Regions from separate parts of the Streptomyces sp. NPDC006309 genome, predicted to be linked through region 2. Evidence: predicted binding sites of a transcription regulator. Region 2 holds the regulator's gene; each other region holds the start of a gene.
What was found. The regulator HrcA, encoded in region 2, represses chaperone genes, less so after heat shock. The targets are predictions, from matches to a motif close to TTNGCACTCNGNNNNNCNGAGTGCNAA.

Region 1 (10,394 bases), on a different contig from region 2:
GGCAAACTCAACCGCGCCGACGCCTTCGCCGCGTTCGCCGACGGCCAGGTCGGCATGCTCAACGGGCACCCCACGCTGATCCAGCAGGCCGGCCGCAAGGGCGTGAAGTTCGGCACGGTGCCGATGCCGGGCCGCACCGGCAAGGCCCGGGCCTCCATGGGCGTCGCCGACTGGATGATGGGCTTCCGGCAGAACGGGCACGCCGAGCAGATCGGCGACTTCCTCGACTTCGTGTACAGCGAGAAGAACGTCCTCGCCTTCTCCCGCATGTACGGGCTGCTGCCGGTCACCGGCTCCGCCTCCACCGCCATGAGCACGTCCGGCAAGGCCTCCGACAAGGTTCTGCGCCCCTTCCTGGACCAGCTGCCCACGTCCGAGCTGTACCCCGTCGGCAAGACCTCCTGGGCGTCGGTCAGCGCGGCCGTGAAGCAGAACATCGGGCAGGCCGTCGCCCCCGGCGGCAGCCCCTCCGGTGTCCTGACCCGCCTCCAGTCCACGGCCACGGCGGCCGACAGCGGCACCGCCGGCTAGCCCGGCTGTCGGTGCCCGGCGCTACGGTGGCTCCCATGGAACTGGGCAGCCGCGAGAAGGCCATCCTCGCGCTGGAGCGCCGGGCGTTCCCCGGGCCCGGCGCGAAGGAACGCGCGATCCGCGAGGAGCTGGATCTGTCCCCCGTCCGCTACTACCAGCTCCTCAACGCCCTCCTGGACGACGCGCGGGCCCTGGCCCACGACCCGGTCACCGTCAACCGGCTGCGCCGGATCCGGCAGACGCGGCGCGCCGAACGCTGAGGAGTGGACCGGCCTTCCGTGGATAGGGTCGCCGTATGGGCACCCATACGACGGACTCCCTGCACCCGCTGCCGCTCCCGGCCACCCAGGCCGGCCGGGACGGACTCGCCGCGCTGCTCGCCCGGCCCCGTGACGCCGTGATCGGGCTGGACTTCGACGGCACACTCGCCCCGATCGTCGCCGACCCCGAACAGGCCCGCGCCCACCCCGGGGCCGTGCCCGCGCTGGCCGCGCTCGCCCCCAAGGTGGCCTCCGTCGCCGTGATCACCGGCCGGCCGCCCGAGGTGGCGGTCCGGTACGGCGGTTTCGCGGACGTCCCCGGCCTGGAGCACCTCACCGTCCTCGGCCACTACGGCGCCGAACGCTGGGAGGCGGCCACCGGCAAGGTCACCGCGCCGCCCCCGCACCCGGGCGTGGCCGCCGCCCGCGCCGAACTCCCCGGCCTGCTGGAGCGCGCCGGCGCCGGGCAGGGCACGTGGATCGAGGAGAAGGGCCGGGCGCTGGCGGTCCACACCCGGCGCGCCGCCGACCCGCAGGCCGCGTTCGAGGCCCTGCGCGGCCCGCTCGCCGGCCTCGCCACCCGGCACGGCCTGATCGTCGAACCCGGCCGCCTGGTCCTGGAGCTGCGCCCGCCGGGCATGGACAAGGGCGTGGCCCTCCTGGACCACGCCCGCGCCACCCGGGCCGGCTGCGTCGTCTACGCCGGCGACGACCTGGGCGACCTGCCCGCCTTCGCCGCGGTCGACGAACTCCGCGCCGCCGGCACGCCCGGCCTGCTGGTGTGCAGCGGCAGCACGGAGGTCACCGAACTCGCGGACCGCGCCGACCTGGTGGTGGCCGGCCCGGAAGGCGTCGTGGAACTACTACGGGCACTGGCGACCCAGCTGACCTGAACCCCACCCGACCGAACAACTCCCCGGGGCCGCGGTCCGCAGGGTCCCGGCTCCGCAGGGTCCCGGCTCCCCGGGGTCCCGGCTCCCCGGGGTCCCGGCTCTCCGGGGTCCCGGCTCTCCGGGGTCCCCGGTTCCGCAGGGTTCCGGCTCCCTGGCTCCTCGCTCCCCGGGGCACGAGGACCCGGAACGCCGGGTGTCGTCGGTCGGCTCCGCAGGCCGCCGGCCTGCCGGATCCTGGGCCCGGGTGCCGGAATGGTCGGCTCCCAGGGGCGCCGGGTGCTGGCGGTCGGCTCCTCGGGGTGCCGGGTGTGGGCTGGTCGGTTCGGCAGGGTGCCGGCTCCGCAGGGGGCGCCCGGGTGTCGGGTGCGGGCTGGCCAGTTCTTCGGGGCGTGCCCCGGCCGTGCCCGGGGTGCGGGGGCAGGTCAAGCCCCCCGAGTACCGGGTGCTGGTCGGTCGGTTCGGCAGGGTGCCGGCTCCGCAGGGGTCGGTCGGGGGCGCCCGGGTGTCGGGTGCGGGCTGGCCAGTTCCTCGGGGCGCGCCCCGGCCGCGTCCGGGGCGCGGGGGGTCGGCGTTCGGCTCCGCGGGCCGTCGGCCTGTCGGATCCTGGGGGGCCGGGTGCCGGAATGGTCGGCTATCCGGAACGCCGGATGCCAGCTGGTCGGTTCCTGGGGTGTCGGGTGCGGGCTGGCCAGTTCCTCGGGGCGTGCCCCGGCCGTGGCCGGGGCGTGGGGTGCTGGCGGTCGGGTCCGCAGGCCGCCGGCCTGCCGGACCTGGGGGGCCGGGTGCCGGAATGGTCGGCTATCCGGAACGCCGGTGCCAGCCGGTCGGCTCCCCGGGGCACCGGGTGCCGGCCGGTCGGTTCGGCAGGGGCGCCGGGTGTGGGCTGGTCGGTTCGGCCGCGTCGGCTCCCCAAGCCACGGATACCGGCGGTCAGCCCCCAGGGCACCGGTGCCGGCGGTCGGCCCCCCCGCCCCGCCGGGTCCGGGGTGCCGGGTGCCGGGGGTCAGTCGCGTAGGGCGTCCAGCTGGTCCAGGAACCAGCGTGCCGGCGGCAGCGCGGTCGCCGCCGCGGCCAGCCGCTTGGACCGCTCCGCCCGCTCGGCCACGGGCAGGCTCAGGGCCGCGTGCAGCGCCTCGGCCGTCCCCCCGATGTCGTACGGGTTCACCACGATGGCGTCCTCGCCCAGCTCCTCGTACGCCCCGGCCTCCCGGGACAACACCAGCGCGCAGCCCTCGTCGGAGACCACCGGGACCTCCTTGGCGACCAGGTTCATGCCGTCGCGGATGGGGTTCACCAGGGCCACGTCGGCCAGCCGGTAGGCGGCCAGCGAGCGGGCGAAGTCGTCCTTCACGTGCAGGACGACCGGGGTCCAGCCCGCCGTGCCGTACCGCTCGTTGATGTCGTCCGCGACCCGCCGCACCCCGGCGGTGTACTCGCGGTACACGGCGAGGTCCTGCCGGGACGGGTACGCGAACGCCACGTGGACGACCTTCTCCCGCCATTCGGGGTGGTCGTCGAGCAGCTGCCGGTAGGCCAGCATCCCGCGCACGATGTTCTTGGACAGTTCGGTGCGGTCCACCCGGACGATCGTCCTGCGCGCCGTCCCGTCGGGGCCCCGGCCGATCTCCTCGCGCAGTGCCGTCATCCGTTCGGCCACGTCGTCCTGGTGGGCGCGCCCGCGCAGGAAGTCCGCGTCCGCGCCCAGACCGTGCACCCCGATCCGGGTGCCGGCGGCGGCGTCGGGCCCGAGGACCACCTGACAGCAGGCGGTGAAGGCGTCCGCCCACCGCTGGGTGAGGAACGCCGCGCGGTCCGCGCCCAGGATGCCGCCGAGCAGCTCGGCGGCGATGTCGTCGGGCAGCAGGCGGAAGTAGTCCGGCGGCGCCCACGGGGTGTGCGAGAAGTGGCCGATGCGCAGGTCGGGGCGGAGTTCGCGGAGCATGCGCGGGGCGAGGGCCAGGTGGTAGTCCTGGATCAGCACCGCCGCGCCCTCGGCGGCCTCCTCGGCCAGCGCCTCGGCGAACGCCTGGTTGTAGGCCCGGTAGGACGCCCAATGCCGCCGGAACTCCGCGTCGAAGACCGGCTCCATCGGGGTCTGGTACAGCATGTGGTGGACGAACCAGAGCACCGAGTTGGCGATGTCGTTGTAGGCCTCGGCGTGCACGGCCGCGTCGATGCCGAGCATCCGCACCCGCTGCCCGCCGGTGTCCCCGGCCGGCAGCAGCGCGCCGGCCGCGCGCCGTACGGCCTCGCGGTCGCCGTCGCCGAGCGCGGCGCACACCCACACGGAGTCCGCGTCGGACCCGATGGCCGACAGCCCGGAGACGAGCCCGCCGCCGCCCCGCCTGGCGTGCAGCGATCCCTCCTCGTCGATCTGATACGAAACCGGGCCGCGATTGGACGCGACCAGCACCTGAGCCTGTTCAGCAGCGCCGTGCGTGGAAGCCATACGCCTCAACCTAGCCCGGCCCACAAACGCTCAAACGTACGGTCCGCCCACGAAGCGGGCCGTATACGGACTGTTCACGCCACCTTGCGCTCGGCGTACTCGGCGATCTCCACCATGGGCGGCCGTTCCTCGGTGTCCACCGAGTAGGTGCGCGGCTCGAACCCGTTCTCGCCCCGTTCGAACTGGGTCAGCGCGGGCCGGACCAGATGGCCGCGGGCCAGCCGGAGCTGGGCGGTGCGGTAGATCGCGGCGGCCATCCGGCCCAGGGCCTGCCCGTCCTGGTGGCGGTGGAGGCGCACGCCCACGTCGACCTGGGCCAGCGCGTCCAGGCCGGCCAGGTGCAGCGCGTCCACCAGCATCCCGAGCTCCACGCCGTAGCCGACGGGGAACGGGAGCTGTTCCAGCAGGGAGCGCCGGGCCGCGTACTCGCCGCCCAGCGGCTGCACGAAACCGGCCAGCTGCGGCCAGTGCATGTTCAGCAGCGGCCGGGCCATGAGTTCGGTGACCCGGCCGCCCTGTCCGGCCGCGCCGCCGAGCGGGCGGTCGTACATCGCCTTGACCAGGTCGACGCCGGGGTCGGTGAGCAGCGGGCCGACGATCCCGGTGACGAAGTCGGAGGAGAACTCGCGCAGGTCGGCGTCGATGAAGCAGACGATGTCCCCGCCGGTCACCAGCAGCGAGCGCCACAGCACCTCGCCCTTGCCGGGGACGGCGGGAATGCGGGGCAGGATGGCGTCGCGGTGGACGACCCGGGCGCCGGCGCGCGCGGCGACCTGCGCGGTGCGGTCGGTGGAGCCGGAGTCGACGACGACGATCTCGTCGACCAGCGGTATCTGCTCCACGAGGTCGTGGCGGATGACCGCGACGATGTCGCCGACCGTCTCCTCCTCGTTGAGCGCGGGCAGCACGACGCTGATCGTCTGGCCCGTGCGCTGCTTGGCGGCCAGGATCCGGTGGGGCGGGCGGTCGGTCACGGACCAGGAGCGGTCGGCCAGCCAGCGCTCGACTTCTTCCAGCACGGTCTGTGGTTCCTCACTGTCACGACCACACACACGGTGTGATCCATCTCGCGGTACGGACGACTATCTCAACTGTCCTGGCCTTCGGTTACAGTCTTGGACAACGCCGGTGACCATCGCATGTCGGGGGTCGCCCGCGTCCACAACCACATATTGCTCATCCAGAGGGGCAGAGGGACACGGCCCGATGAAGCCCCGGCAACCCTCCAGTCGGTTCTCGTAGATCAGTTCTGATCGTCTTCGCGAGGCTCCCGGCTAGGGAAGGTGCCAAATCCGTCTCACGGCGAAGTGCGTCGTGAGGAAGATGAGGAGAAAGGGCCTCGCCTCCATGGCTGTGCAGACAGTTGCAAGCACCGGCAGTTCCACCGTCGACCTCGGTCCCGCCACGGCTCTGAGCTGTCGCGAGTGCGGTCACCGGGTGCCGCTCGGCCCGGTCTTCGCCTGCGAGGAGTGTTTCGGTCCGCTGGAGATTGCCTACGACTTCTCCGCCTACGACACCGAAGAGCTGCGCCGCCGTATCGAGGCGGGCCCCGCGAACATCTGGCGGTACGCCCCGCTGCTGCCGGTCCCCGCGGACGTCGCCGGCAAGCCCAACCTGAACCCGGGCTGGACCGAGCTGGTCAGGGCGGACAACCTGGCGCGCGAGCTGGGCGTGACCGGCGGGCTGTACGTGAAGGACGACTCCGGCAACCCGACGCACTCCTTCAAGGACCGGGTCGTCGCCCAGGCCCTGGAGGCCGCCCGCGCCTTCGGCTTCACCACCCTGTCCTGCTCCTCCACGGGCAACCTGGCCGGCGCCGTCGGCGCCGCCGCCGCCCGGGCGGGCCTGCGCTCCTGCGTGTTCATCCCGCACGACCTGGAGCAGGCCAAAGTGGTCATGGCCGCCGTCTACGGCGGTGAGCTGGTCGGCATCGAGGGCAACTACGACGACGTGAACCGCTTCTGCTCCGAGCTGATCGGCGACTCGGCCGGCGAGGGCTGGGGCTTCGTCAACGTCAACCTGCGGCCGTACTACGCGGAGGGCTCCAAGACCCTGGCGTACGAGATCTGCGAGCAGCTCGGCTGGCGGCTGCCCGACCAGATCGTGGTCCCGATCGCCTCCGGCTCCCAGCTCACGAAGATCGACAAGGGTCTGAGGGAGCTGATCGAACTCGGTCTCGTCGAGGACCGGCCGTACCGGATCTTCGGCGCGCAGGCCGAGGGCTGCTCGCCGGTGTCCACCGCCTTCAAGGCCGGGCACGACGTCGTACGGCCGCAGAAGCCGAACACGATCGCCAAGTCGCTCGCCATCGGCAACCCGGCCGACGGTCCGTACGTGCTGGACATCGCGCGCCGCACCGGTGGTGCCGTGGAGGACGTCACCGACCAGCAGGTGGTGGACGCGATCAAGCTGCTCGCGCGGACCGAGGGCATCTTCGCGGAGACCGCCGGCGGTGTCACCGTGGGCGTCACCCGCAAGCTGATCGAGAACGGTGTGCTGGACCCGGCGAGGACCACGGTCGTCCTGAACACCGGTGACGGCCTGAAGACCCTGGACGCGGTGGCCGGGACCGGCCTCACCGCCACCATCCGCCCGACCCTGGACTCCTTCCGAGAGGCTGGCCTCGCATGAGCGTGACCGTTCGCATCCCCACCATCCTGCGTACCTACACCGGCGGTTCGGCCGAGGTCGCCGCCGAGGGCGCGACCCTCGCCGAGGTCATCGCGGACCTGGAGAAGAACCACGCCGGGATCGCCGCCCGGGTGCTGGACGACCAGGGCAAGCTGCGCCGGTTCGTCAACGTGTACGTGAACGACGACGACGTCCGCTTCGAGCAGGGCCTCGAGACCGCCACGCCGGACGGTGCGGGCGTCTCGATCATTCCGGCGGTCGCCGGCGGCTGATCCGCCGCGTCATTACCCTCGGTAACGTCAGTTACATGCCGTTCATGTGATTGCCCCCTCCGTAAGAGAAGCGGAGGGGGCAATTCTGTGTGATTGAGCGCGGTAGAGTTGGGGAACACGGTCGCGGTCCGCAGGTCGGTGGCCCTTCCATTCATGCCGCGCACCCGACAAGAAACAGCCAAAGTGCTGGGGTGCTCCGCGGCATTTGTTCCCTTTGCGGGGCCCGACTTGCCCTGAAGTCGGATGAATTCTCGCCACATTCCGGACCGCCCGAGTCCAGATTTCTCGTCCGATTGACCTGTTGCAGACGGCAGTTGGACAGATACATTCAGCCGCGGTCGACGCGTTCCGGCGCACGCCCCCGGCCAGTGGGGGGCGAGGTCTGACCCGGGTCCGCGAAGTGTGGATCTGTGCAAGGGCCAGTAATAGGGGAGTTAGGCATGGCTCAGGGCACCGTCAAGTGGTTCAACGCGGAGAAGGGGTACGGCTTCATCGCGGTCGACGGTGGTGCGGACGTCTTCGTCCATTACAGCGCCATTCAGATGGACGGCTACCGCACCCTGGAAGAGGGCCAGCGGGTGGAGTTCGAGATCTCGCAGGGCCAGAAGGGCCCGCAGGCCGACATGGTTCGCCTCAGCGCCTGAACGTTTTTCGTTGGCGAAGGGCCCGCACCGGCACAGGGTGCGGGCCCTTCGCCGTGCCCGGGCCCGCGCCGGTCCGGGGCGGGGTGCGTGCCCGGTCCGGGGCGGGGTCCGCGCCCGGTCCGCGTCCGCGTCCGTGCCCGGTTCGCGCCCGGCCCGCGCCCGCGTCCGCGCCCCGGACAGGTGTTCGCGGGGGGCTGACGGAGGGCTCGTACCCCCCGAGGCGCTTGCACTCGACCATGCCGAGTGCTAATCATTGGCATTAGCACTCTGAAGGTGAGAGTGACAACGAAGGACCGGGTCGGTGAGGCCCGCAGGCCAAGTGGGGCAAGGAACCACGCGGCCGGCGAGCCGTCCGTCGCGGGCGCGGGCGCGGTCCGAAGGAATCACCCCCAGTCCTGGAGGGACCACTTCACATGGCCAAGATCATCGCGTTCGACGAGGAGGCGCGGCGCGGCCTCGAGCGCGGCATGAACCAGCTCGCGGACGCCGTAAAGGTGACGCTCGGCCCCAAGGGCCGCAACGTCGTCCTCGAGAAGAAGTGGGGCGCCCCCACGATCACCAACGATGGTGTTTCCATCGCCAAGGAGATCGAACTCGAGGACCCGTACGAGAAGATCGGCGCCGAGCTGGTCAAGGAAGTCGCCAAGAAGACGGACGACGTCGCCGGTGACGGTACGACCACCGCGACCGTTCTCGCCCAGGCCCTGGTCAAGGAAGGCCTGCGCAACGTCGCCGCCGGCGCCAACCCCATGGCCCTGAAGCGCGGTATCGAGAAGGCCGTCGAGGCCGTCTCCGCCGCCCTGCTGGAGCAGGCGAAGGACGTCGAGACCAAGGAGCAGATCGCCTCCACGGCGTCCATCTCCGCCGCCGACACCCAGATCGGCGAGCTCATCGCCGAGGCCATGGACAAGGTCGGCAAGGAAGGCGTCATCACCGTCGAGGAGAGCAACACCTTCGGTCTGGAGCTCGAGCTCACCGAGGGCATGCGCTTCGACAAGGGCTACATCTCCGCCTACTTCGCGACCGACATGGAGCGCATGGAGTCGGTGCTCGAGGACCCCTACATCCTCATCGCCAACTCCAAGATCTCCTCGGTCAAGGACCTGCTCCCGCTCCTGGAGAAGGTCATGCAGTCGGGCAAGCCGCTGCTGATCATCGCCGAGGACGTCGAGGGCGAGGCCCTGTCGACCCTGGTCGTCAACAAGATCCGCGGCACCTTCAAGTCCGTCGCCGTCAAGGCCCCGGGCTTCGGCGACCGCCGCAAGGCCATGCTCGGCGACATCGCCATCCTCACGGGCGGCGAGGTGATCTCCGAGGAGGTCGGCCTCAAGCTGGAGAACGCGACCCTGGACCTCCTGGGCCGCGCCCGCAAGGTCGTCATCACCAAGGACGAGACCACCATCGTCGACGGTTCGGGCTCCTCCGAGCAGGTCAACGGCCGGGTCAACCAGATCCGCGCCGAGATCGAGAACAGCGACTCGGACTACGACCGCGAGAAGCTCCAGGAGCGCCTGGCGAAGCTCGCCGGCGGCGTCGCGGTCATCAAGGCCGGTGCCGCGACCGAGGTGGAGCTCAAGGAGCGCAAGCACCGCATCGAGGACGCCGTCCGCAACGCCAAGGCGGCCGTCGAGGAGGGCATCGTCGCCGGTGGTGGCGTGGCCCTGCTCCAGGCCTCCCAGGTCTTCGAGAAGCTGGAGCTCGAGGGTGACGAGGCGACCGGCGCCAACGCCGTGCGCATCGCGCTCGAGGCCCCGCTGAAGCAGATCGCCGTCAACGCCGGCCTCGAGGGCGGTGTCGTGGTGGAGAAGGTGCGCAACCTCACCCCGGGCCACGGCCTGAACGCCGCGACCGGTGAGTACGTCGACCTGATCGCCGAGGGCATCATCGACCCGGCGAAGGTGACGCGTTCCGCGCTCCAGAACGCCGCGTCGATCGCCGCGCTGTTCCTCACCACCGAGGCCGTCATCGCCGACAAGCCGGAGAAGAACGCCGCTCCGGCCGGCGGCGGCATGCCGGGCGGTGACATGGACTTCTGATCGGCCTCCGGCTGATCGCCTGTCCTTCCGACCGAGGGCGGTACCCCTGCTGAGGCAAGGGGTACCGCCCTCGGGCGTTTCCCGCCGCGGGTGCGCGGTGTGTGACCGGGGTCACGGAGGCGGTGCGGTGCGGGTGGAATGCGCGGACGCGCGCCCGGAGTTCATTCAGTAGGTGCAACATTGCGCGCGCACATACCGCGTGGTCTACCGAGCGAATTCCCGAGGAGCCCCTACGTGACCGCCACGACCCCCGCCTCCCGCACGGCCCGGATCCTGTCCCGGCCGATCGCCCTCAACGGCCTCACCGTCCCCAACCGGATCGTGATGGCGCCGATGACCCGCATGTTCTCCCCGGGCGGCGTCCCCGGTGAGGACGTGCGCTCGTACTACGCCCGCCGCGCCGCCGCCGGCGTCGGCCTCATCGTCACCGAGGGCACCTACGTGGGGCACGCGTCGGCCGGCCAGAGCGACCGGGTCCCGCGCTTTCACGGCGAGGAGCAGCTGGCGGGCTGGGCGAAGGTCGCCGAGGACGTGCACGCGGCCGGCGGCACGATCGTCCCGCAGCTGTGGCACATCGGCACCGTCCGCAACCAGGGTGACGCGCCCTTCCCGGACGCCCCCTCCCACGGACCCTCCGGCCTGCGCATCGACGGCACCGCGGACGCCACCCCCATGACC
Region 2 (10,394 bases):
CGACGACGTGCAGTACCTGTGGCTGCCCCTCGCGCACGTCTTCGGCAAGGTGCTCACGTCCGGGCAGATCGAGGTCGGGCACGTCACCGCCGTCGACGGCCGCGTCGACAAGATCATCGAGAATCTTCCGGTGGTGCGGCCGACGTACATGGCGGCCGTGCCGCGCATCTTCGAGAAGGTCTACAACGGCGTCGCGGCCAAGGCCCGCGAGGGCGGCGCGGCGAAGTACAAGGTGTTCCAGTGGGCGGCCGAGGTCGCCCGCGAGTACGCCAAGGCCAGCCAGGACAACTTCCGGCGCACCGGCACCGCCTCCGTGCCCTTCGGCCTCGCCGCCCGGCACAAGGTCGCCGACACGCTCGTCTACGGCAAACTCCGCGAGGCATTCGGCGGCCGGCTGCGCGCCTGTGTCTCCGGCGCCTCCGCGCTCTCCCCGGAGATCGGGTTCTTCTTCGCGGGCGCCGGCATCCACATCCTGGAGGGCTACGGCCTCACGGAGACCTCCGCCGCATCCTTCGTCAACCCCGGCGAGGCCTACCGCACCGGTACGGTCGGCAAGCCGCTGCCCGGCACCGAGGTGCGCATCGCCGACGACGGCGAGATTCTGCTGCGCGGCCCCGGTGTCATGGAGGGCTACCACCAGCAGCCCGGGAAGACCGCCGAGGTGCTGGAGTCCGACGGCTGGTTCCACACCGGCGACATCGGTGAACTCTCGCCCGACGGCTATCTGCGCATCACCGACCGCAAGAAGGACCTCATCAAGACCTCCGGCGGCAAGTACGTCGCGCCGGCCGAGGTCGAGGGCCAGTTCAAGGCGGTGTGCCCGTACGTCTCCAACATCCTCGTGCACGGCGCGGACCGGAACTACTGCACCGCCCTCATCGCCCTGGACGAACTCGCGATCCAGGACTGGGCGAAGGACAACGGCTTGGAGGGCAGGCCGTACGCGGAGATCGTCGCCGCGCCGCAGACGGTGGAGATGATCGACGGGTACGTCCGGGAGCTCAACACCGGGCTCCAGCGCTGGCAGACCATCAAGAAGTTCCGGCTGCTGCCGCGCGACCTCGACGTGGAGCACGGCGAGATCACACCGAGCCTGAAGCTGAAGCGGCCGGTGGTGGAACGGGAGTACCGGCACCTCATCGACGAGATGTACGCGGGAACGCGGGAGCAGTAGGGCCACCGCGGGAGGGGCAGGGAGCCGCGGAACCCAGACGGCGCCCTGCCTGACGGGTGGGGGCCGGCCCCCACCCGCCCCAGCCGAAGCGCCGGCCCATGCCCGCTCCCCCCTGAGCGCCCGCTCCCGGCGGCCCTGGCTGGAACGCCGGCCCATGCCCGCTCCCGCCGGAGCGCCTGCGCTCGGTGGCTCTGGCTGGAACGCCCGCCCGTGCCCGCTCCCGCCTGAGCGCGCACGAGCGCGCCCGCTCCCGGCGCAGCGCCCGCCCTGGTACGTCCAGCCCCGTGTGGCCGCCGGCTCCGGACGGCAGGTCCGCCCTCGCCCACTCCAGGTGGAGCGCCCGCCTCGTCGGCTCTGGGCGGCGTACCTGCTCTCGCTCGCTCCATGCGGAGCGCCCGCCTTCGTACGCCGAGGCCCGCGTGACTGCTGTCGCCCGTTTCGGGCGGCGGGTCGGTCGTCGTATACCCGAGGGTGGGGCGCCCGCCCTCGGCCCCTCCCGGCCCGCGTGACCGCCGTCGGCGGCCCTGGGCGGTGTGCCCGCCCCACTCGTCCCAGGTGGAGCGCCTGTGCTCGGTGGCTCTGGCTGGAACGCCCGCCCGTGCCCGCTCCCGCCTGAGCGCCCACGAGCGCGCCCGCTCCCGGCGCAGCGCCCGCCCTCGTACGTCCAGCCCCGTCTGGCCGCCGGCTCCGGACGGCAGGTCCGCGCTCGCTCGCTCCAGGTGGAGCGCCCGTCCTCGTACGCCGAGGCCCGCGTGATCGCTGGCGCCTGTTCCGGACGGCAGGTCGGTCCTTGTACGCCCAGGGGCGGGGCGGGGCCGCCCGCAAGTCCTTCCCGGCCCGCCTGATCGCCGTCGGCGGTCCCGGGCGGCGTGCCCGTCTCGCCCGCTCCGGCCGGAGCGCCCATCCTCGCCCGCTCCAGCCCGTTCCCGGTGGAGCGTCCGCCCCGCCCCCCGGGCTCGTCCGACCCTCCACGTGCGCCCCAGGGGGAGCGCCTGCCCTTCTGCGCCGCGGGCGGCCCGGCCGCCCGCGTCCGTTCCAGCCGGAGTGTCCGGCCGCGTGCGGGACAATGGGGGACATGCCTTCCGCACTTCCCGACGGCGAGCCCGTCCCCGCCGACGGCGCGCTGCCCGCGCACGCGCTCGCCGGGGCCGGTGACCGGCCGCTCGGCTTCTACCTCCACGTGCCGTACTGCGCGACCCGCTGCGGCTACTGCGACTTCAACACCTACACCGCGACCGAGCTGCGCGGCACGGGCGGGGTCCTCGCCTCCCGGGACAACTACGCCGAGACGCTGACCGACGAGATCCGGCTGGCCCGGAAGGTACTGGGCGACGATCCGCGCGAGGTCCGCACGGTCTTCGTCGGCGGCGGTACGCCGACCCTGCTGGGCGCCGACGACCTGGTGCGGATGCTGGCGGCGGTCCGCGACGAGTTCGGGCTCGCGCCGGACGCGGAGGTCACGACGGAGGCGAACCCGGAGTCGGTCGGCCCGGAGTATCTCGCCACCCTCCGGGAGGGCGGCTTCAACCGGATCTCCTTCGGCATGCAGAGCGCCAGGCAGCACGTGCTGCGGATCCTCGACCGCACCCATACCCCCGGCCGGCCGGAGGCGTGCGTGGCGGAGGCCAGGGCGGCGGGCTTCGAGCACGTCAACCTGGACCTGATCTACGGCACCCCGGGGGAGTCGGACGACGACTGGCGGGCCTCGCTGGAGGCGGCCCTGGGCGCCGGCCCCGACCACGTCAGCGCCTACGCGCTCATCGTCGAGGAGGGCACCAGGCTCGCGGGCCGGGTCCGCCGGGGCGAGATCCCGATGACGGACGACGACGTCCACGCCGACCGCTACCTGATCGCCGAGGAGATGCTGAGCGCGGCGGGCTTCGACTGGTACGAGGTCTCCAACTGGGCCACTGCCCCGGCGGCCCGCTGCCTGCACAACGAGCTGTACTGGCGGGGCGCCGACTGGTGGGGCGCCGGACCGGGCGCGCACAGTCATGTGGGCGGCGTGCGCTGGTGGAACGTGAAGCACCCGGGCGCGTACGCGGCGGCGCTGGCGTCGGGACGCTCGCCGGGCGCGGGCCGGGAGCTGCTGTCCGACGAGGACCGCAGGGTCGAGCGCGTCCTGCTGGAGCTGCGGCTGCGGGAGGGCGTGCCGCTGGACCTGCTCCGGGCGGAGGGGCTCGCGGCGGCCCGCCGGGCCCTGGCCGACGGGCTGCTCCGGACGGGGCCGTACGAGGAGGGGCGCGCCGCCCTGACCCTGCGTGGGCGGCTGCTGGCGGACGCGGTGGTGCGGGATCTGGTCGACTGACCCGTGCGGGATCTGGTCGACTGACCCGTGCGGGACTTGGCCGATCGACCCGTGCGGGATCTGGTCGACCGACCCGTGGGGGACCTGGCCGACCGACCTCGTCACGCGGGCGCGGTGACTGAATCGATCAGCTCCTCGGCGCCCCGCACGCGGGTGGGGCCACCGAATCAGCTCCTCGCCATCCCTGCGCGGCCGCGTCACGGGGGCGACCAGCTCCCTGCTGCGCGCTGCCGCCGCCCTGCTGACGCTGTTCGGCCCGCTCACCCTGGCCGTCGCCACGCTGTCGGCGCTGCCGGCGCCCCGCTGAGCGCTCCGGCACGGAAAAAGGTCGGCGCCCCCTGCGCCGGCGCGTCACGGAGGCGGTCAGCCTTCTCGGCTGCCCCCTACGCCGACGCGGTCACCAAGTGGATCAGTTCCTCGGCGCCCCCTGCGCCGGCGCGTCACGGAGGCGGTCAGCCTTCTCGGCTGCCCCCACTACGCGGGCGCGGTCACGAAGTCGATCAGTTCCTCGACCCGGCCCAGCAGTTCCGGTTCCAGGTCCTTGTACGACCGCACCCGTGCCAGGATCCCCTGCCAGACCGCGCCCGTGTTCTCCGGCCAGCCCAGCGCCCGGCACACGCCCGTCTTCCAGTCCTGGCCGCGCGGCACCGCCGGCCAGGCCGGGATGCCCACGGCGGACGGCTTCACCGCCTCCCAGATGTCGATGTACGGGTGACCGACGACCAGCGCGTGCTCACTGGTCACCGACTGTGCGATGCGCCACTCCTTCGTGCCGGGCACCAGGTGGTCCACGAGCACGCCCAGCCGGGCGTCCGGGCCCGGCGCGAACTCCGCGACGATCGCCGGCAGGTCGTCCACGCCTCCCAGGTACTCCACCACCACGCCCTCGACGCGCAGGTCGTCGCCCCACACCCTCTCGACCAGTTCGGCGTCGTGCCGGCCCTCGACGTAGATGCGGCCGGCGCGGGCCACGCGCGCGCGTGCGTCCGGGACGGCGACCGAGCCGGATGCCGTGCGCGTGGGGCGTACCGGCCCCGACGGCGGCCGTACGAGCGTCACCGCGCGGCCCTCCAGCAGGAAGCCGCGCGGCTGGAGGGGGAACACCCGGTGCTTGCCGAAGCGGTCCTCCAGGGTCACCGTGCCGGCCTCGCAGCGGATCACCGCCCCGCAGAACCCGCTGCCGGGCTCCTCGACCACCAGGCCCGGCTCGGCCGCCACCTCCGGCACGGGCTTCGGCTTCTTCCACGACGGGGTCAGATCGGCGGAGTACTGGCGCATTCGGATGACGATAGGAGAAGCCGTACGGCGGCGCGCACGACACGCCGGGAACCGGCCGGCCGAGCGGCTCAGCTCACGCCGAAACGGGCGGCCAGCGCGTCCCGTTGACGCCGGACGAAGGCGGCGTCCACCACCGCTCCGTGCCCCGGTACGTACCGCGCGTCCTCGCCGCCGAGCGCCAGCAGCCGGTCCAGCGCGTCCGGCCAGCGCGAGGGGACCGCGTCCGGCCCCGCCTGCGGTTCGCCGGACTCCTCCACCAGGTCGCCGCAGAACACCACCTCCGGATCGCCGGGGACGAGCACGGCGAGGTCGTGCGAGGTGTGGCCGGGGCCCACGTTCGCCAGCAGCGCCTGCCGGCCGCCGCCCAGGTCGAGCGTCCACTCGCCGGAGACCGGGTGGCCGGGCGGGACCAGCGCGTCCACCGCCTCGTCGGTGTCGGCGGGCGGCAGACCGTTCCTGAGCGCGTCCAGGCGCAGCTCCTCGCGCCGGTGGGCCAGGACCGCGTCCGTGCCCACGGCGGCGTACGTCTCGGCGCCGGCGAACGCGGAGGCGCCGAAGACGTGGTCGAAGTGGGGATGGGTGAGAGCGAGATGGGTCACACGGCCGCCGGCCAGCGCCTCGGCCCGGGACCGCAGCCGGGCCCCCTCCGCCGGGCTCGATCCCGCGTCCACCACCAGCGCCGTGCCCGCGCCCAGGACCAGGCCCGCGGTGCAGTCCCAGCCGGGCAGCCGGCACCGCCCCACCCCGGCGGCCAACCGTTCCCAGCCCAGGTCTTCCCAAGTCACCGTCATACCGGCGACGCTAGCGCTACGGGCCGGTACGGCGGGGCCGGCCTTGCCCGGTGCGTACCCGACGGCCGTACACTGGGCCGGGGAAGGCTGGCACTCGCACGGGCGGAGTGCCAGGCGGCCGGCCCGGACGGACGAACGGACGAGGGACGACGTGCTGGAGGTGCGCGCGGATGCTGAGTGAACGCAGGCTTCAGGTGCTGCGCGCGATCGTCCAGGACTATGTCGGCACCGAGGAGCCGGTGGGCTCCAAGGCGCTCACCGAGCGGCACGCCCTCGGCGTCTCCCCGGCGACCGTCCGCAACGACATGGCGGCCCTGGAGGACGAGGGGTACATCGCCCAGCCGCACACCAGTGCGGGGCGCATCCCCACCGACAAGGGCTACCGGCTGTTCGTGGACAAGCTCGCCGGTGTCAAGCCGATGACCGGGCCCGAGCGGCGGGCCATCCAGAACTTCCTGGAGGGCGCCGTCGACCTCGACGACGTCGTGGCGCGCACGGTCCGGCTGCTTGCGCAGCTGACCCGGCAGGTCGCCGTCGTGCAGTACCCGTCGCTGACCCGGTCCACCGTCCGGCACGTGGAGCTGCTCTCGCTGGCTCCCGCGCGGGTGATGCTGGTGCTGATCACGGACACCGGCCGGGTCGAGCAGCGGATGGTCGACTGCCCGGCGCCGTTCGGCGAGGCCTCGCTGGCGGATCTGCGGGCGCGGCTGAACAGCCGGGTAGCGGGCCGCCGGTTCGCGGACGTGCCGAAACTGGTCGAGGACCTGGCGGAGGCGTTCGACCACGAGGACCGCGGTACGGTCTCCACGGTGCTCTCCACTCTTCTGGAGACACTCGTCGAGGAGAACGAGGAGCGGCTGATGATCGGCGGTACCGCCAATCTCACCCGCTTCGGGCACGACTTCCCCCTCACGATCCGGCCCGTCCTGGAGGCCCTGGAGGAGCAGGTCGTGCTCCTCAAGCTCCTGGGCGAGGCGAAGGACCCGGGCGTGACCGTGCGCATCGGCCACGAGAACGCCCATGAAGGACTCAACTCCACCTCCGTCGTGTCGGTGGGCTACGGTTCGGGCGGCGAGGCAGTCGCCAAGCTCGGCGTGGTCGGACCGACCCGCATGGACTACCCGGGAACGATGGGAGCGGTACGCGCAGTGGCACGGTACGTCGGACAGATCCTGGCGGAGTCGTAAGTGGCCACGGACTATTACGCCGTTCTCGGCGTGCGCCGCGACGCGTCGCAGGATGAGATCAAGAAGGCGTTCCGCCGGCTCGCTCGCGAGCTGCACCCGGACGTCAACCCCGATCCGAAGACCCAGGAGCGGTTCAAGGAGATCAACGCCGCCTACGAGGTGCTGTCGGACCCGCAGAAGAAGCAGGTCTACGACCTCGGCGGCGACCCGCTCTCCCAGTCGGGCGGGGCCGGCGCGGGCGGTTTCGGCGCCGGCGGCTTCGGCAACTTCTCCGACATCATGGACGCGTTCTTCGGTACGGCGTCGCAGCGCGGGCCGCGCTCGCGCACCCGGCGCGGCCAGGACGCGATGATCCGGATCGAGATCGAGCTGGACGAGGCGGCCTTCGGGACGACCAAGGACATCCAGGTCGACACCGCCGTCGTCTGCAACACCTGCAACGGTGAGGGCGCGGCGCCGGGCACGTCCGCGCAGACGTGTGACATGTGCCGCGGCCGTGGCGAGGTGTCGCAGGTCACCCGGTCCTTCCTGGGCCAGGTCATGACCTCCCGGCCCTGCCCCCAGTGCCAGGGCTTCGGCACGGTGGTGCCGACCCCGTGCCCGGAGTGCGCCGGCGACGGCCGCGTCCGCTCGCGCCGCACGCTCACCGTGAAGATCCCGGCCGGCGTCGACAACGGCACCAGGATCCAGCTCGCCGGTGAGGGCGAGGTGGGTCCCGGCGGTGGCCCGGCCGGTGACCTGTACGTCGAGATCCACGAGCTGCCGCACCCGATGTTCCAGCGGCGCGGTGACGACCTGCACTGCACGGTCACCGTCCCGATGACGGCGGCGGCGCTCGGCACGAAGGTGCCGCTGGAGACCCTGGACGGCATGGAGGAGGTCGACATCCGGCCCGGCACCCAGTCCGGCCAGTCGATCCCGCTGCACGACCGGGGCGTGACCCATCTGCGCGGCGGCGGCCGGGGTGACCTGATCGTCCACGTCGAGGTCATGACCCCGACCAAGCTCGACCCCGAGCAGGAACGCGTCCTGCGCGAACTGGCCAAACTGCGCGGCGAGGAACGCCCCCAGGGCCAGTTCCAGCCCGGGCAGCAGGGTCTGTTCTCGCGGTTGAAGGACGCGTTCAACGGCCGCTGATGCGAGTGTCCGGGGGCGGCCGGAGGGTGGCTGGGGATCCGGGGGGGCGTCCCCCGGGCAGGCACAGTCAGCCGGGGCAGCAAGGCTTGTTCTCCCGGTTGAAGGACGCGTTCGAGGGCCGCTGAGGCGGGTGGTCCGGGGCGGTCGGAGTCGGTCGCCGAATGGCCGGGGTTTCCGGGGGCGGGCCCCCGGAAACCCCTTATGCCACCGGGGTATGCCGCGGAAGCCCGGATTCGGTCTTGTACGGGGGACGTGACACCATGCGGTCATGTCCTCCGCGCTGACCGATCTCTTTCCCCACCCGATCGTGCAGGCCCCCATGGCGGGCGGGGTTTCCGTCCCGCAGCTCGTCGCCGCCGTCTCCGAGGCCGGCGGACTCGGGTTCCTGGCCGCCGGGTACAAGACCGCCGACGGCATGTACCAGGAGATCAAGCAGCTGCGGGGACTGACGGGCCGGCCGTTCGGCGTGAACGTGTTCATGCCGCAGCCGGAGTACCCCGGCGCGGCCACCGGCGTCAGCGCGCCGACCGGCGCCGCCCCCTCGTCCGGCGCCGTCGAGGTGTACGCCCACCAGCTGGCCGGTGAGGCCGCCTGGTACGAGACCGAGCTGGGGGACCCGGACAGCGGCCGGGACGACGGCTACGAGGCCAAGCTCGCCGTGCTGCTCGACAACCCGGTGCCGGTGGTCTCCTTCCACTTCGGCGTGCCGAGCCGCGAGGTGCTCGACCGGTTCCGCCGGGCGGGCACGTTCACCCTGGTCACCGCCACCACCGCGGAGGAGGCCCGCGCGGTCGAACGGGCCGGCGCGGACGCGGTGATCGCCCAGGGCGTGGAGGCCGGCGGTCACCAGGGCACGCACCGGGACCTCCCGGAGAACGACGGCTCCGGCATCGGGCTGCTGTCGCTGGTCGCGCAGATCCGCGAGACGGTCCGCGTCCCGGTCGTGGCCGCCGGCGGCATCATGCGCGGCAGCCAGATCGCCGCCGTCCTCGCGGCCGGCGCGAGCGCGGCCCAGCTGGGCACCGCGTTCCTCGCCACCCCCGAGTCCGGCGCGCACGCCCTGCACAAGCAGGCGCTGACCAACCCCCTGTTCGCCCGCACCGAGCTGACGCGCGCCTTCTCCGGCCGCCCGGCCCGCGGCCTGGTCAACCGCTTCCTGCGCGAGCACGGCCCGTACGCGCCCGCCGCCTACCCGGACGTCCACCACATGACGGCACCGCTGCGCAAGGCCGCCGCCAAGGCCGGGGACGCGCAGGGCATGGCGCTGTGGGCGGGCCAGGGACACCGGCTGGCCCGGGCGCTGCCGGCCGGGGAGCTGGTGGAGGTGCTGGCGGCCGAACTCGCCGAGGCCAGGTCGGCGTTGTCGGGCCTGCCGCGGCCCGGAGGTGACGCGCGATGACCGCCCCCGTCTTCATCGTGGATCAACTCCACCTGACCGGCCCGGAGTTCGTGCTCGACGGCCCCGAGGGACGGCACGCCGTGTCCGTGAAGCGGCTGCGGCCGGGGGAGGACGTGGTCCTCACCGACGGGCGCGGACGCTGGGCCGAGGGCGTGGTCAAGGCCGCCGAGGGCAAGGACCGCCTGGTGGTCACGGACCTGGAGTCCGTGCGCGAGGAGCCCCCGGCCGCCCCGCGGATCACCGTCGTACAGGCCCTGCCCAAGGGTGACCGCGGTGAACTGGCCGTGGAGACGATGACCGAGGTCGGGGTCGACGCCATCGTGCCCTGGCAGGCGTCCCGTTGCATCACCCAGTGGAAGGGCGAGCGCGGTCTGAAGGCCCTCGGCAAGTGGCGGGCCACCGCCCGGGAGGCCGGCAAGCAGTCCCGCCGGGTCCGCTTCCCCGAGGTCGGGGACACGGCGACGACGAGGCAGGTGGCCGAGCTGCTCGCCCGCGCCGACCTCGCCGCCGTACTCCACGAGAGCGGCGAAGAACGCCTCGCCACCGCCGAGCTCCCCGCCGACGGCGAGATCGTGCTGGTCGTCGGCCCCGAGGGCGGTGTCTCCCCCGAGGAGCTGGCCCTGTTCGCGCAGGCGGGCGCGCGGCCGTACGTCCTCGGTCCCACCGTGCTGCGCACGTCCACCGCCGGCACCGCCGCCGCGGCCCTGCTGCTGGGCCGCACCGGCCGCTGGTCCTGACCACCCGGGGGACACCGTGGAACTCGCCCAGGTCCGGCTGCTCGTCACCGACTTCGCCGCCTGCTACCGCTTCTACGCCGACGTGCTGGGCCTCACGCCGCAGTCCGGCGCGGAGCGGGGCCCGTACGAGAAGTTCAGCCCGCACGCCGGCTCCGCCGGGATCGCGCTACAGGACCGCGCCATGATGGCCGAGGTCCTGGCCGAGCTGGGCGGCACCGCCACCGGCCACCGCTCCCTGGTCGTGCTGCGCGTGGACGATCTCGACGCGTGCTGCGCGCGGATCACCGCCCGCGGCGCGACCCTGCTGCACGGCCCGGCCCCGCTGACCGACCGCATGCGGGTGGCGTACCTGAAGGACCCGGAGGGCAACCTCGTCGAACTCC
Region 3 (10,394 bases), on a different contig from region 2:
GGCGAAGGACCTGGCCGGCAGCGGGGTCCGGCTGATGGCGCTGTGCCCGGGCTTCGTGCGCACCGAGTTCCACCAGCGGGCCGGCATGGGCACGGACAACATCCCGGGCTGGATGTGGCTGGATGCCGACAAGCTGGTCGCGGCGGCCCTGGCCGACCTCGCGCGCGGAAGGACGGTGTCCGTCCCCGATCCCCGGTACAAGGCGCTGATGGGGCTGGTGAAGGTGGCGCCGCGCGGGCTGCTGGGCGGGATCAGCGCGAAGACCGGGCGCAAGTACGGGCCGCAGTAGCGGACGGTGGACGCCGCCGTCCCGGCGTCCCGGTATCCGGGTCTCCGGGTCTCCCGGTATCCGGGTCTTCCGGTCTCCCGGCGTCCCGGTGGGGGGAGCGGGTGGGACGGCACCGGACCGGGCGGCCGGGCCGCGCGGAGCCGGGGGCGGCGGACGGTGACACACACGGTGAACAGGGCGAAGGCCCGGTCCCCTGCCGGGACCGGGCCTTCACTCGGGCGCGTGCTCGCTCAGTGAGCGTGGCCGTGGCTGTGGCCGTGGCCCGCGGCCTCCGGCTCCTCTTCCCTCTTCTCGACGACCAGGGTCTCGGTCGTGAGCAGCAGGGAGGCGATGGAGGCGGCGTTCTCCAGGGCGGAGCGGGTGACCTTGACCGGGTCGATGACGCCGGCCTTGATCAGGTCGCCGTACTCGCCGGTGGCGGCGTTGTAGCCCTGTCCCGCCTCCAGGTCCTTGACCTTGGAGACGATGACGTAGCCCTCCTGGCCGGCGTTCTCGCCGATCCAGCGCAGCGGCTCGACCACGGCGTTGCGGACCACGGCGACACCGGTGGCCTCGTCGCCGGTCTTGTCCAGGTTGCCCGCCAGGACCTTGGAGGCGTGCACCAGGGCGGAACCGCCACCGGAGACGATGCCCTCCTCGACCGCGGCGCGGGTCGCGGAGATGGCGTCCTCCAGGCGGTGCTTCTTCTCCTTCAGCTCCACCTCGGTGGCGGCGCCGACCTTGATCACGCACACGCCGCCGGCCAGCTTCGCGAGGCGCTCCTGGAGCTTCTCGCGGTCCCAGTCGGAGTCGGTGTTCTCGATCTCGGCCTTGATCTGCGCGACGCGGCCGTGCACGTCCTCGGTCTTGCCGCCGCCGTCGACGATCGTGGTGTCGTCCTTGGTGACGGTGATGCGGCGGGCCGAGCCCAGCACGTCGATGCCGACCTGGTCGAGCTTGAGGCCGACCTCCTCGGAGATGACGGTGCCGCCGGTGAGGGTGGCGATGTCCTGGAGCATGGCCTTGCGGCGGTCGCCGAAGCCGGGGGCCTTCACCGCGACGGCGTTGAAGGTGCCGCGGATCTTGTTGACGACCAGGGTCGACAGGGCCTCGCCCTCGACGTCCTCGGCGATGATCAGCAGCGGCTTGGAGGCACCGGCCTGGATGACCTTCTCCAGCAGCGGCAGCAGGTCGGCGATGGCGGCGATCTTGCCCTGGTGGATGAGGACGTACGGGTCCTCCAGGACGGCCTCCATGCGCTCCTGGTCCGTCACGAAGTACGGCGACAGGTAGCCCTTGTCGAAGGCCATGCCCTCGGTGAAGTCCAGCTCGAGACCGAAGGTGTTGGACTCCTCGACGGTGATGACACCGTCCTTGCCGACCTTGTCCATCGCCTCGGCGATGAGCTCGCCGACCTGCGAGTCCTGGGCGGACAGCCCGGCGACGGCGGCGATGTCGGACTTCTCGTCGATGGGGCGGGCCGTGGCGAGCAGCTCGTCGGAGATCGCCTTGACCGCGGCGTCGATGCCCTTCTTCAGGGCACCCGGGGAAGCGCCGGCGGCGACGTTCCTCAGGCCCTCGCGTACCAGCGCCTGGGCGAGCACGGTGGCGGTGGTGGTGCCGTCACCAGCGATGTCGTTGGTCTTGGTCGCCACCTCCTTCACCAGCTGGGCACCGAGGTTCTCGTACGGGTCCTCGAGCTCGACCTCGCGGGCGATCGTGACACCGTCGTTGGTGATGGTGGGGGCGCCGAACTTCTTGTCGATGACGACGTTGCGGCCGCGGGGGCCGATCGTCACCTTCACCGTGTCGGCAAGCTTGTTGACGCCGCGCTCAAGGGCGCGACGGGCGTCCTCGTCGAACTTCAGGATCTTCGCCATGAAAGCGAGCCCTCTCCGAAATCAGTGGGTGAAAAGAGACTGCGCCCCGGGCGCCCGGCTTCTTGTCGATTCGCGGGGGCCAGGGGCGCAGCTCAGAGCAACGAAGTGTTTGAGGTGATTACTTCTCGATGATCGCGAGGACGTCGCGAGCCGAGAGTACGAGGTACTCGTCGCCGTTGTACTTCACCTCGGTGCCGCCGTACTTGCTGTAGAGGACGACGTCACCGACCTTGACGTCGAGCGGCAGGCGCTCGCCGTTCTCGAATCGGCCCGGGCCCACGGCGAGGACGGCGCCCTCCTGGGGCTTCTCCTTCGCGGTGTCCGGGATGACCAGGCCAGAGGCCGTGGTCTGCTCGGCGTCCAGCGGCTGGACCACAATGCGGTCCTCGAGCGGCTTGATGGCAACCTTGGAGCTGGTGGTCGTCACGATCCGACCTCCCCCTTCGGAGATCTCGGGGTTGACTGTCTGAGGTGGCGACCAGGTGGATCCGTCGTCGCGGGTGCCGGACCTGCCCGTCGCTTTGTTGGCACTCTCGACTGCCGAGTGCCAGAGCTGAGACTATGACCGCGGTTAGCACTCGGTCAAGCGGAGTGCCAGTGCGCGCGGCGCGTCGCCCCGATTCGGGGGGTGCCGGGGCCTGCCGTTGACCTGCGGGCGGGCCGGTGCCGGCCCTACAGGTAGTCCTCGAGACGGCCGACGGTCAACCCGCGCTCCTGCACCTTGCGCAGCACCCGCGCCGTGCGTTCGCGCAGGGACAGGCCCGTCGACTCGTCCGGGCCCACCAGGACGATGTCGCCTGGGCGCAGCCGGCGCGGGCCGTGGGTGTAGACGAGGCCGGCCGGGGTCAGGGCGGCGCGCCACAGGGCGACCGCAGTGATGCCGCAGTCCGCCGCCGCGCGCAGGGTGGTGGTGTCGTACGAGCCGTACGGCGGGCGGAAGAGGCGCGGGCGGACGCCGAGGCGGGCGTGGAGCCGGTGCTGCTGGCCGCAGATCTCGGCGCGCTGGGAGGCGTACGGCGTCCCGGCCGACGCCCGGTGGTCGAGGGTGTGGTTCTCGATGCCGGCGCCGAGCGCGCGCAGGCGGGCGAAGTGGCCGTAGCCGGGGCCGGCGACGCTGTCGGTGAGGAACACGCTGACCGGCAGCCGCAGTTCGCGGACCATGTCGACGAAGCGGGGGTCCTGTTCGGCGCCGTCGTCGTAGGTGAGGAAGACGACCCGGTCGTGGGTGGGGACGTGGTCGGCCACCGGGGGCAGGGTGTGTGCCCCCGGGTGCGCGGACAGCGGCCGGGCGGTGTGCAGCGGGGAGCGGGCGAGCGGTTCGGCCAGCCCCCAGCGGCGGTAGCCGCGGTCGGGGGCCGGGCCGTGCGGGCGCACCCCTTCGGCGGCCTTCTTGCCGAGCCGCTCGATGGGGTCGACGGACGGGGCGCAGCCCGTCAGGAGCAGGGCCGCGGCGAGGACCGCGGCCGGGCCCCACGGCCTCACAGGTAGTCCTCCAGGCGGGCCACGGCGTAGCCCTCGCGCGTGACCTTGTCCAGGAAGCGGCGCATGTCGTCCAGCATCGTGCCGTTCCAGTCGTCCCGGCCCCGGAAGTGGGTCAGGACGATGTCGCCGGGGTGCAGGCTGCGGTCCCACTCGCGGTACTCCCAGTGGTCCACGAAGACCTCTTCGTCCCAGATGGGCGCGTATTTGATCCCGCAGGACCTGGCGGCGCGCAGGGTGTCGCCGTTGTAGTTGCCGTACGGCGGCCGGAAGACGGTGGGCGCCTTGCCGAACTGCTTCTTCATGATGTCCTGCATGCCGCAGATCTCGTGCCGCTGCTCGTCGTAGGACAGTCCGGGCAGGTAGGGATGGGTCAGCGTGTGGTTGTTGAGGGTCACACCCCGCGCCTGCATCCTGCGGAAGTAGCCGTAGTCCTCCTTGACGAGGTAGTTGCTCAGGAAGGCCGTGTACGGGACCTTCAGCTCGCTCATCATGCGCAGGAACGCGGGGTCCTTCTCCGCGCCGTCGTCGATGGTGAGGAAGACGACCTTCTGCCGGGTGGGGACGGTCGTGAAGACCGGTGGGAGCCGCTCCTCCTCCTGCCCGTCCACCTCGAAGCCGTCCCGGGCGGTGATCTCGGGCTTCCTGGCGGGCGGGGCCGGGGGTGTGAGCGGGGTGCGGGCCAGGCCCCAGCGGTGGGCGGCGGCGGCCAGCCGGGCGTGTTCGGCGGCCTGGCGGGCACGTTCGGCGGCCTGGCGGGTCCGCGGGTCGGAGGCGCGGGCCGGGCCGCCCTGTCCGGCGGCCGGTTCGGTGCCGCCGGCGCAGCCGGTGAGGAGGGCGGCGGCGGCCAGGACGAGAGCTGCGCAGCGGACGGCCACCGGCACGCCCGATGCCTGACTTTTGTCATTTTGTACTACTACTCGCATGGTGTCGGATCCTCCCAGGCCGCGACCCCCGCTCCCGGCCGACACCGCCGCCGGACGCGCACCATCCACCGACTGGCCCACAATGACCCGGTGAACAACCTCGCTCTGCTCCTCACCCCCGAAGGCCGCGCCCTCCTCGACGAGGTGCGCGACACCGCCCCGGCGGACGAACTCGCCGTCGCCACCCGGCTGCGCCGCGACCACCCCGCCGAGCTGGTGTCGGCCGCGCTCGGCCAGGCCCGGCTGCGGCAGCGGGCCGCGGCGAAGTTCGGGGACGAGGACGCCGGGCGGATGTTCTTCACACCGAACGGGGTCGAGCAGTCGACGCGGGCCGCCGTGGCGGCGTACCGGGCGCGGCGGTTCGCGGACCTCGGCGTCACCTCCGTCGCCGACCTGTGCTGCGGGATCGGCGGTGACGCGATCGCGCTCGCGCGGGCCGGGATCCGCGTACTGGCCGTGGACCGGGACCCGCTGACCGCGGCGGCGGCCCGCGCGAACGCCGAGGCGCTGGGGCTCGCCGGGCTGGTCGAGGTGCGGGAGGCGGACGTCACGGAGGTCGACGTCACCGGGTACGACGCGGTGTTCGTGGACCCGGCCCGGCGGGGCGGACGCGGCCGGATCTTCGACCCGGAGGCGTACTCGCCGCCGCTGTCCTGGGCGGTCCGGACCGCCGCCGCGGCACCGCGCGCCGCGCTGAAGATCGCCCCGGGCATCCCGCACGAGGCGGTGCCCGACGCCGCCGAGGCCGAGTGGGTCTCCGACGGCGGCGACGTGAAGGAGGCGGTGCTGTGGTTCGGGACCGGGACGCCGGGTGCCGTGCGGGCCACCCTGCTGCCCGGCCCGCGCACACTGGCCGGCCGGGGCCTGCCCGACCCCGGCGTGCGCCCGGTGGGACGGTACCTGTACGAGCCGGACGGCGCCGTGATCCGCGCGCACCTGGTCGCGGAGGTGGCCGAGGAGATCGGCGGCGGCCTCGTGGACCCCACCATCGCCTACGTAACCGCCGACGAGCTGCGGCCCACGCCGTACGCCTCCGCCTACGAGATCACCGACCGGCTCCCGTTCAACGTCAAGAAGCTGAAGGCGCTGCTGCGCGAGCGCGGGGTCGGCACGCTGACCGTGAAGAAGCGCGGCTCGGCGGTCGAGCCGGAGGAACTGCGCCGGAAGGTGAAACCCCAGGGACCCAACGCGGCCACCGTGTTCCTCACGCGGGTGGCGGGAGCGCCGACCATGCTGGTCGGGGCCCCGGTCCGGGGGGCCGCCGGAGCGTCCGGGCCCTGCTGAGCGGCAGGGCCCGTTCCCTCGCGTCGCGGGGACGCCGACGGCGTGCCGGTCGCTCTCCTCCTACGGGTAGGCGTGCGCGAACTCTTTCCCGCCGCCCGCCGCCCGCCGCCCTGCCGCTCCCACCGCCCTGCCGCCCCGACGCCCCGCGCCCCGCGCCCCCGCGCTACCGCAGCTCGAAACCGAACCCCGCCTTGGTGTACGGCGCCCGCACGGCCCTGCCGCCGAAGGCCAGGGCCGCGTCCGTGGTCAGGCCCGAGGGGCGTCCGCGCAGCACCCAGACCGCGCCGTTGCCGCCGTCCTCGCCGGGGGCGGCGGCGGCCAGGTCGGCGTGGCCGTTGCCGTTGATGTCGAGCAGCCGGACCACGTACCCGAAGGAGTCGTACTGCTCGGCGGTGCCGGGGACGCCCTTGCTGTTCTGGCCGAACGCCTGGGCACCGGTGCCGGTCAGCCCGGAGCGGCTGCCGCGCAGCACGTCCACCACTCCCTCGCCGTTCTCGTCGGGCGCACCGACCGCGAGGTCGTCGACGCCGTCACCCGTGATGTCGCCGACCGCGACCGACTGGCCGAACTCGTCGGTCTCCTCTCGGCTGCCGGGGACGCCGGGCGTGTCCTGCGTGAACCGCTTCCAGGTGTCCCGGCCGCCCAGCCCGGCGGCGCTGCCGTACATCACCCAGACCGCGTTGTCGTTCTGGAACCCGGTGACGAGGTCGTCGTACCCGTCGCCGTCGAGGTCGCCGATGGCGGCCGCGCCGTCGCCGCCCGGGTGCTGGTCGGTGACACGGGTGAGGCCGGCGGGACCGCTCAGGTAGAGCACGCTGCAATTGTTGCCGTCGCCGCAGTAGCCGGTGAGCACCAGGTCGGTGCGGCCGTCGCCGTTGATGTCGCCGGTGTCGCCGTCGCGGATGTCGATGTACTGGAGGTGGTCGGGGTCGAGCGGGGTCCGCGCGGCCGGGGTGCCGGTGCGCTTGAGCGGGCCCTTCCAGATCGTGGCGGTGGTGCCGGCCGGGTCGTCGCCCCCGCCGGAACCGGCGCTGAACACGGCGAGGTCGAGGCGCCCGTCGCCGTCGAAGTCACCGGTCTGGGTGTCGGTGGCCGGGATCTGCCTGCCGCCGGACAGCCCGCGCGGCCCGCCCCAGACGACGGCCCCGCCGTCCCGCGGCGAACCGCTGCCGACGACGAGGTCCGCGTAGCCGTCGCCGTCCAGGTCGCCCTCGGAGATCTGCCGTCCGAAGCCCTGACCCTTGACGGGGTCGCCGGGGATGCCCGCGGTGGCCCGGCTGAGGATCGCGCGGTGGCCGGTGGACAGGCCGTGCGGCCCGCCGTACATCACGGCGACGTAGCCCGCCCCGGCCCGGCCGCCGACGGTGGCGTTCGGGGCCCCGACGGCCAGGTCGGCGTACCCGTCGCCGTCGAAGTCGTCGCGGACCGGCGCGGACTTGGACGGGGCCGCCCCGGAGGGGGCGGCGGACGCGGCCGGGACGGTGAGGGTGAGGGCGGTCAGCCCCAGGGACAGCGGCAGCGCCCAACGGGCGTGCGAACGCAGGCGGAACAACGGAAAACCCCCTGATGTACGGCGACTTGGTCACCGCTGGAGACCCGCGGGCCGCCGGGAAGGTTGTGCGGTTCGGCGCGAGGGGCCTCGGAGCGCGCCGCCGGGTGAGGATATGGGAACAAATTTTCCAGAAGCGGCCACACGTTTCCATACCGCCCCATACGATAAGTGATGAGCACACGACGGGGGTTGGGTGACATGAACAGTCTGTTCACCATCGGTATGGGCTTCGGAACCACGGGGATTCCCGCCGCGGGGTCGTGACAGGCCGGGCCGGTCCCTGTCGGCATCGGCGAGCGGCTGCGGCGCGGACGCGTCCCGGCCGCCGGTGTCCTCTTCCCACACCGAAGGAGAAACATGAGGTCCTTACGGGCAACTACAGGCTCTGGGGTCCACAAAGTCCTGGTCGCCGCGAGTTCGACGGCGATCGCGGCCGCCGCTTGTGCCGCGGTCCCCGTGACCCCCGCGAACGCCGCACCGGTGACCGCCGCTTCCGCACCGGCCACGGGGTGCAGAACCCTCAGCCCCGCGCGGACGCGGTCGGTCGGGGCGGACGGGAGGACCGTGTCGCCGTCGGCCGCGCAGGCCGTGCGAGCCGCGGCGGCCACGGAACTGACGTACCGCCTGCCGGGCGGCGCGACCATGTCGACGGTCGTCCCGCCCCGGGGTTTCCGGCCGCAGACGGCGGCGCCCGCGACGGCGCGGGCCTACGGCTTCGACGCCCCGGACAGCCCGAAGGCACTGGCGGCGTGGCGGGCGAGGTACGACGGGTGGCGCGAGACCGTCCCGTCGGTGCCGTGCGTGGGACCGTCCGGCAGGTCGGCACTGCGCTTCGCCACCACCTACAGCAGCAACTGGGGCGGCTACACGGCCACCGGCCACTCCAACTACAACGAGGTCTACGACGACCAGAACATTCCCACCTACTACACGAGTTGCGGACCCGCGGGCAGCACGCTGGCGGCCCCGTGGATCGGGCTCGGCGGCGCCCGCTCCAGCAAGCTGATCCAGCAGGGCTTCGCCTCGGGCTCGTCGGTGGGCGGGACCGTCCAGGGCGCCTCGCTGTGGTACGAGTACCTCAACGCCCAGCACCAGAACCCGCCCGTCTACATCGGGCACACGACGAGGACCGGGCACGTCATCTCGCAGTACATGACCTACGGCTCCGGCCGGGTCGGGTTCCACTGGTACGACCGCACCGCCGGAGCCGGCTGGTCCCCCGTCAACGTGTCCGGCCTGTCGGGCTACTACGACGGGACCACCGCGGACTACATCAACGAGCGCGTGTACGGCGTCAAGCTGCGCAGGTTCAGCCGGCAGACGTTCAGCGCCGCGGGCGCCAGGTACGGCAGCACCTTCAAGGACCTCTTCAGGCTGCCGAGCACCGAGGTGCGGCTGACGAGCAACGGCGCCTCCTCCGGTGCTGCCCTGCTCACCGACACCCGCTCCAGCTCCAGCGCGTTCTACCAGACCTGGAAGCGCTGCTCGTAGTGCGGCCGGGCGGCACCCGCCGGCCGGTCACTCGGCCGGCCGGAGCCTCACCTTCTGTCCGCGGGCCGTGACGGCGTACCTGACGGGTGAGCCCTTCCCGGTGACCGAGCAGTGGACGGCGAGGGTGCCGCCGGGCACGCCGGGCAGAACGTCCTCCGGCTCGGCGGTCGTCGCGGCCAGGTGCTTCGCGCGGACGTGCTCCACGGTGGTGAAGGTGCCGTCGGCGGTGGCCCCGTGGCCGAGCGCCTTCTCGCACACGGCCGCGCGCGACCTGGTCGAGGTGTCCTCGCGCCACAGTGCGACGACCCGTCCGCGGCTGTCCAGGAAGCGCAGCGTCCGGGCGGCCGAGCCGCCCGGCGCCTCCACGGCGACGCGGGCGGTACGCGCGACCGCGTCCAGCAGGTCGGGAGCCGGCGTGGTGAGCATCGGGCAGGACTGGAAACGCCGCGGCGGCACCGCGGCGGTGAACGAGCCGTCCGCCCGCAGGGCGAAGCTGCCGCCGGCCAGCGGACCGCAGGGCCTGTTCACCTGCCAGCCGTTCGGCGCCCCGTCGGCGCCGATGACGAGGTTCGCCGGGAGGCCGCTCGCGTCGTGCCACGACGAGACGTCGCGACCGTCGATCCGGACGGCGATCCATCGTCCGCCGAGGCCTTCCGCGGTCGGGGCCGCGGCGCGGAAGCCGGGAGCCGCCATGGTGTCGCTCCTGTCGTGGCCGGGCCGCGTCGCGACGGCGACCGACCCGGCGACGGCCACGACGCAGGCGAACACCCCGGCGACGGCGAACCGCCGGCGCCGGCGCCGCCTGGTCCCGGCGCGGACCGCCTCGTCGATGTCGACGCGGCCGGCAGGAGCGCTGATGCCGAGGGAAGCGATACGCACGGCGAGTTCTTCCGGCGTCTGGTCGGGGTTCACGATGCTCCTTGGGTCTCGGCCGGTCCCGCGGTCTCGGCCGGTCGGGTCCGGAGGGCGGAACGCAGAGCCTCCAGGCCGCGGCACGTCTGGCTCTTGACGTTGCCCGGACTCGTCCTGAGCAGGGCCGCGGTCTGCTGGACGGACAGGTCCTCGAAGAAGCGCAGGACGAGCACGGCCCGCTGGCCGGCCGGGACCCTCAGCAGGGCGGCGATCAGATCGTCGTCACGTTCGTCCATGCGGGTCTGCGGGTGTGCGTGCAGCGTGGCCACGTCCGCCTCGCTGATCTCACGTCTGGCCGGCCGGCGCCGGTGGTCGGTGTGGAGATTGCACAGGATCCGGCGGACGTACGCACCCGGATCACCGGCCGCCACCACCCTGCCCCATCGGGAGTAGAGCCGTCCGAGCGCGTCCTGGACGAGGTCATCGGCGAGGTACCAGTCACCGCAGAGCAGGAACGCCGTCGTACGCAGGCGCGTCCGGTGTTCGAGCACCCAGGTACGGAAGTCGGTCTCGCGGGGATGATCGGTCACGCTCGTCCTCGTCTCACGCGTCCAGGCGTCACCTGCGTCGGGATCGAAGCCGGCCCAGGTCCGCTTCTCCCT

Region 1: a site for HrcA is predicted at 7,904-7,930, ahead of groL (chaperonin GroEL). Genes of this name have one in related genera too.
Region 3: a site for HrcA is predicted at 2,720-2,746, ahead of groES (co-chaperone GroES). Genes of this name have one in related genera too.

Annotation. Positions count from the first base shown of each region.
Region 1 is NZ_JBEXRO010000003.1:345,893-356,286, reverse strand. It holds gene ABZ117_RS06395 (extracellular solute-binding protein) at 1-531, shown strand, start outside; gene ABZ117_RS06390 (DUF3263 domain-containing protein) at 567-791, shown strand; gene otsB (trehalose-phosphatase) at 827-1,684, shown strand; gene ABZ117_RS06380 (trehalose-6-phosphate synthase) at 2,688-4,133, opposite strand; gene ABZ117_RS06375 (glucosyl-3-phosphoglycerate synthase) at 4,208-5,152, opposite strand; SAM riboswitch class I at 5,307-5,463, shown strand; gene thrC (threonine synthase) at 5,481-6,764, shown strand; gene ABZ117_RS06365 (MoaD/ThiS family protein) at 6,761-7,036, shown strand; gene ABZ117_RS06360 (cold-shock protein) at 7,477-7,680, shown strand; gene groL (chaperonin GroEL) at 8,094-9,716, shown strand; gene ABZ117_RS06350 (NADH:flavin oxidoreductase) at 9,951-10,394, shown strand, end outside.
Region 2 is NZ_JBEXRO010000001.1:227,837-238,230, reverse strand. It holds gene ABZ117_RS01090 (AMP-binding protein) at 1-1,174, shown strand, start outside; gene hemW (radical SAM family heme chaperone HemW) at 2,250-3,482, shown strand; gene ABZ117_RS01080 (DUF3097 domain-containing protein) at 3,957-4,760, opposite strand; gene ABZ117_RS01075 (MBL fold metallo-hydrolase) at 4,829-5,551, opposite strand; gene hrcA (heat-inducible transcriptional repressor HrcA) at 5,722-6,738, shown strand; gene dnaJ (molecular chaperone DnaJ) at 6,739-7,875, shown strand; gene ABZ117_RS01060 (nitronate monooxygenase) at 8,144-9,274, shown strand; gene ABZ117_RS01055 (16S rRNA (uracil(1498)-N(3))-methyltransferase) at 9,271-10,011, shown strand; gene ABZ117_RS01050 (VOC family protein) at 10,028-10,394, shown strand, end outside.
Region 3 is NZ_JBEXRO010000004.1:331,079-341,472, forward strand. It holds gene ABZ117_RS08500 (SDR family oxidoreductase) at 1-289, shown strand, start outside; gene groL (chaperonin GroEL) at 520-2,148, opposite strand; gene groES (co-chaperone GroES) at 2,267-2,575, opposite strand; gene ABZ117_RS08515 (polysaccharide deacetylase family protein) at 2,821-3,630, opposite strand; gene ABZ117_RS08520 (polysaccharide deacetylase family protein) at 3,627-4,553, opposite strand; gene ABZ117_RS08525 (class I SAM-dependent methyltransferase) at 4,644-5,837, shown strand; gene ABZ117_RS08530 (FG-GAP-like repeat-containing protein) at 6,001-7,389, opposite strand; gene ABZ117_RS08535 (hypothetical protein) at 7,954-8,880, shown strand; gene ABZ117_RS08540 (hypothetical protein) at 8,908-9,792, opposite strand; gene ABZ117_RS08545 (SigE family RNA polymerase sigma factor) at 9,789-10,322, opposite strand.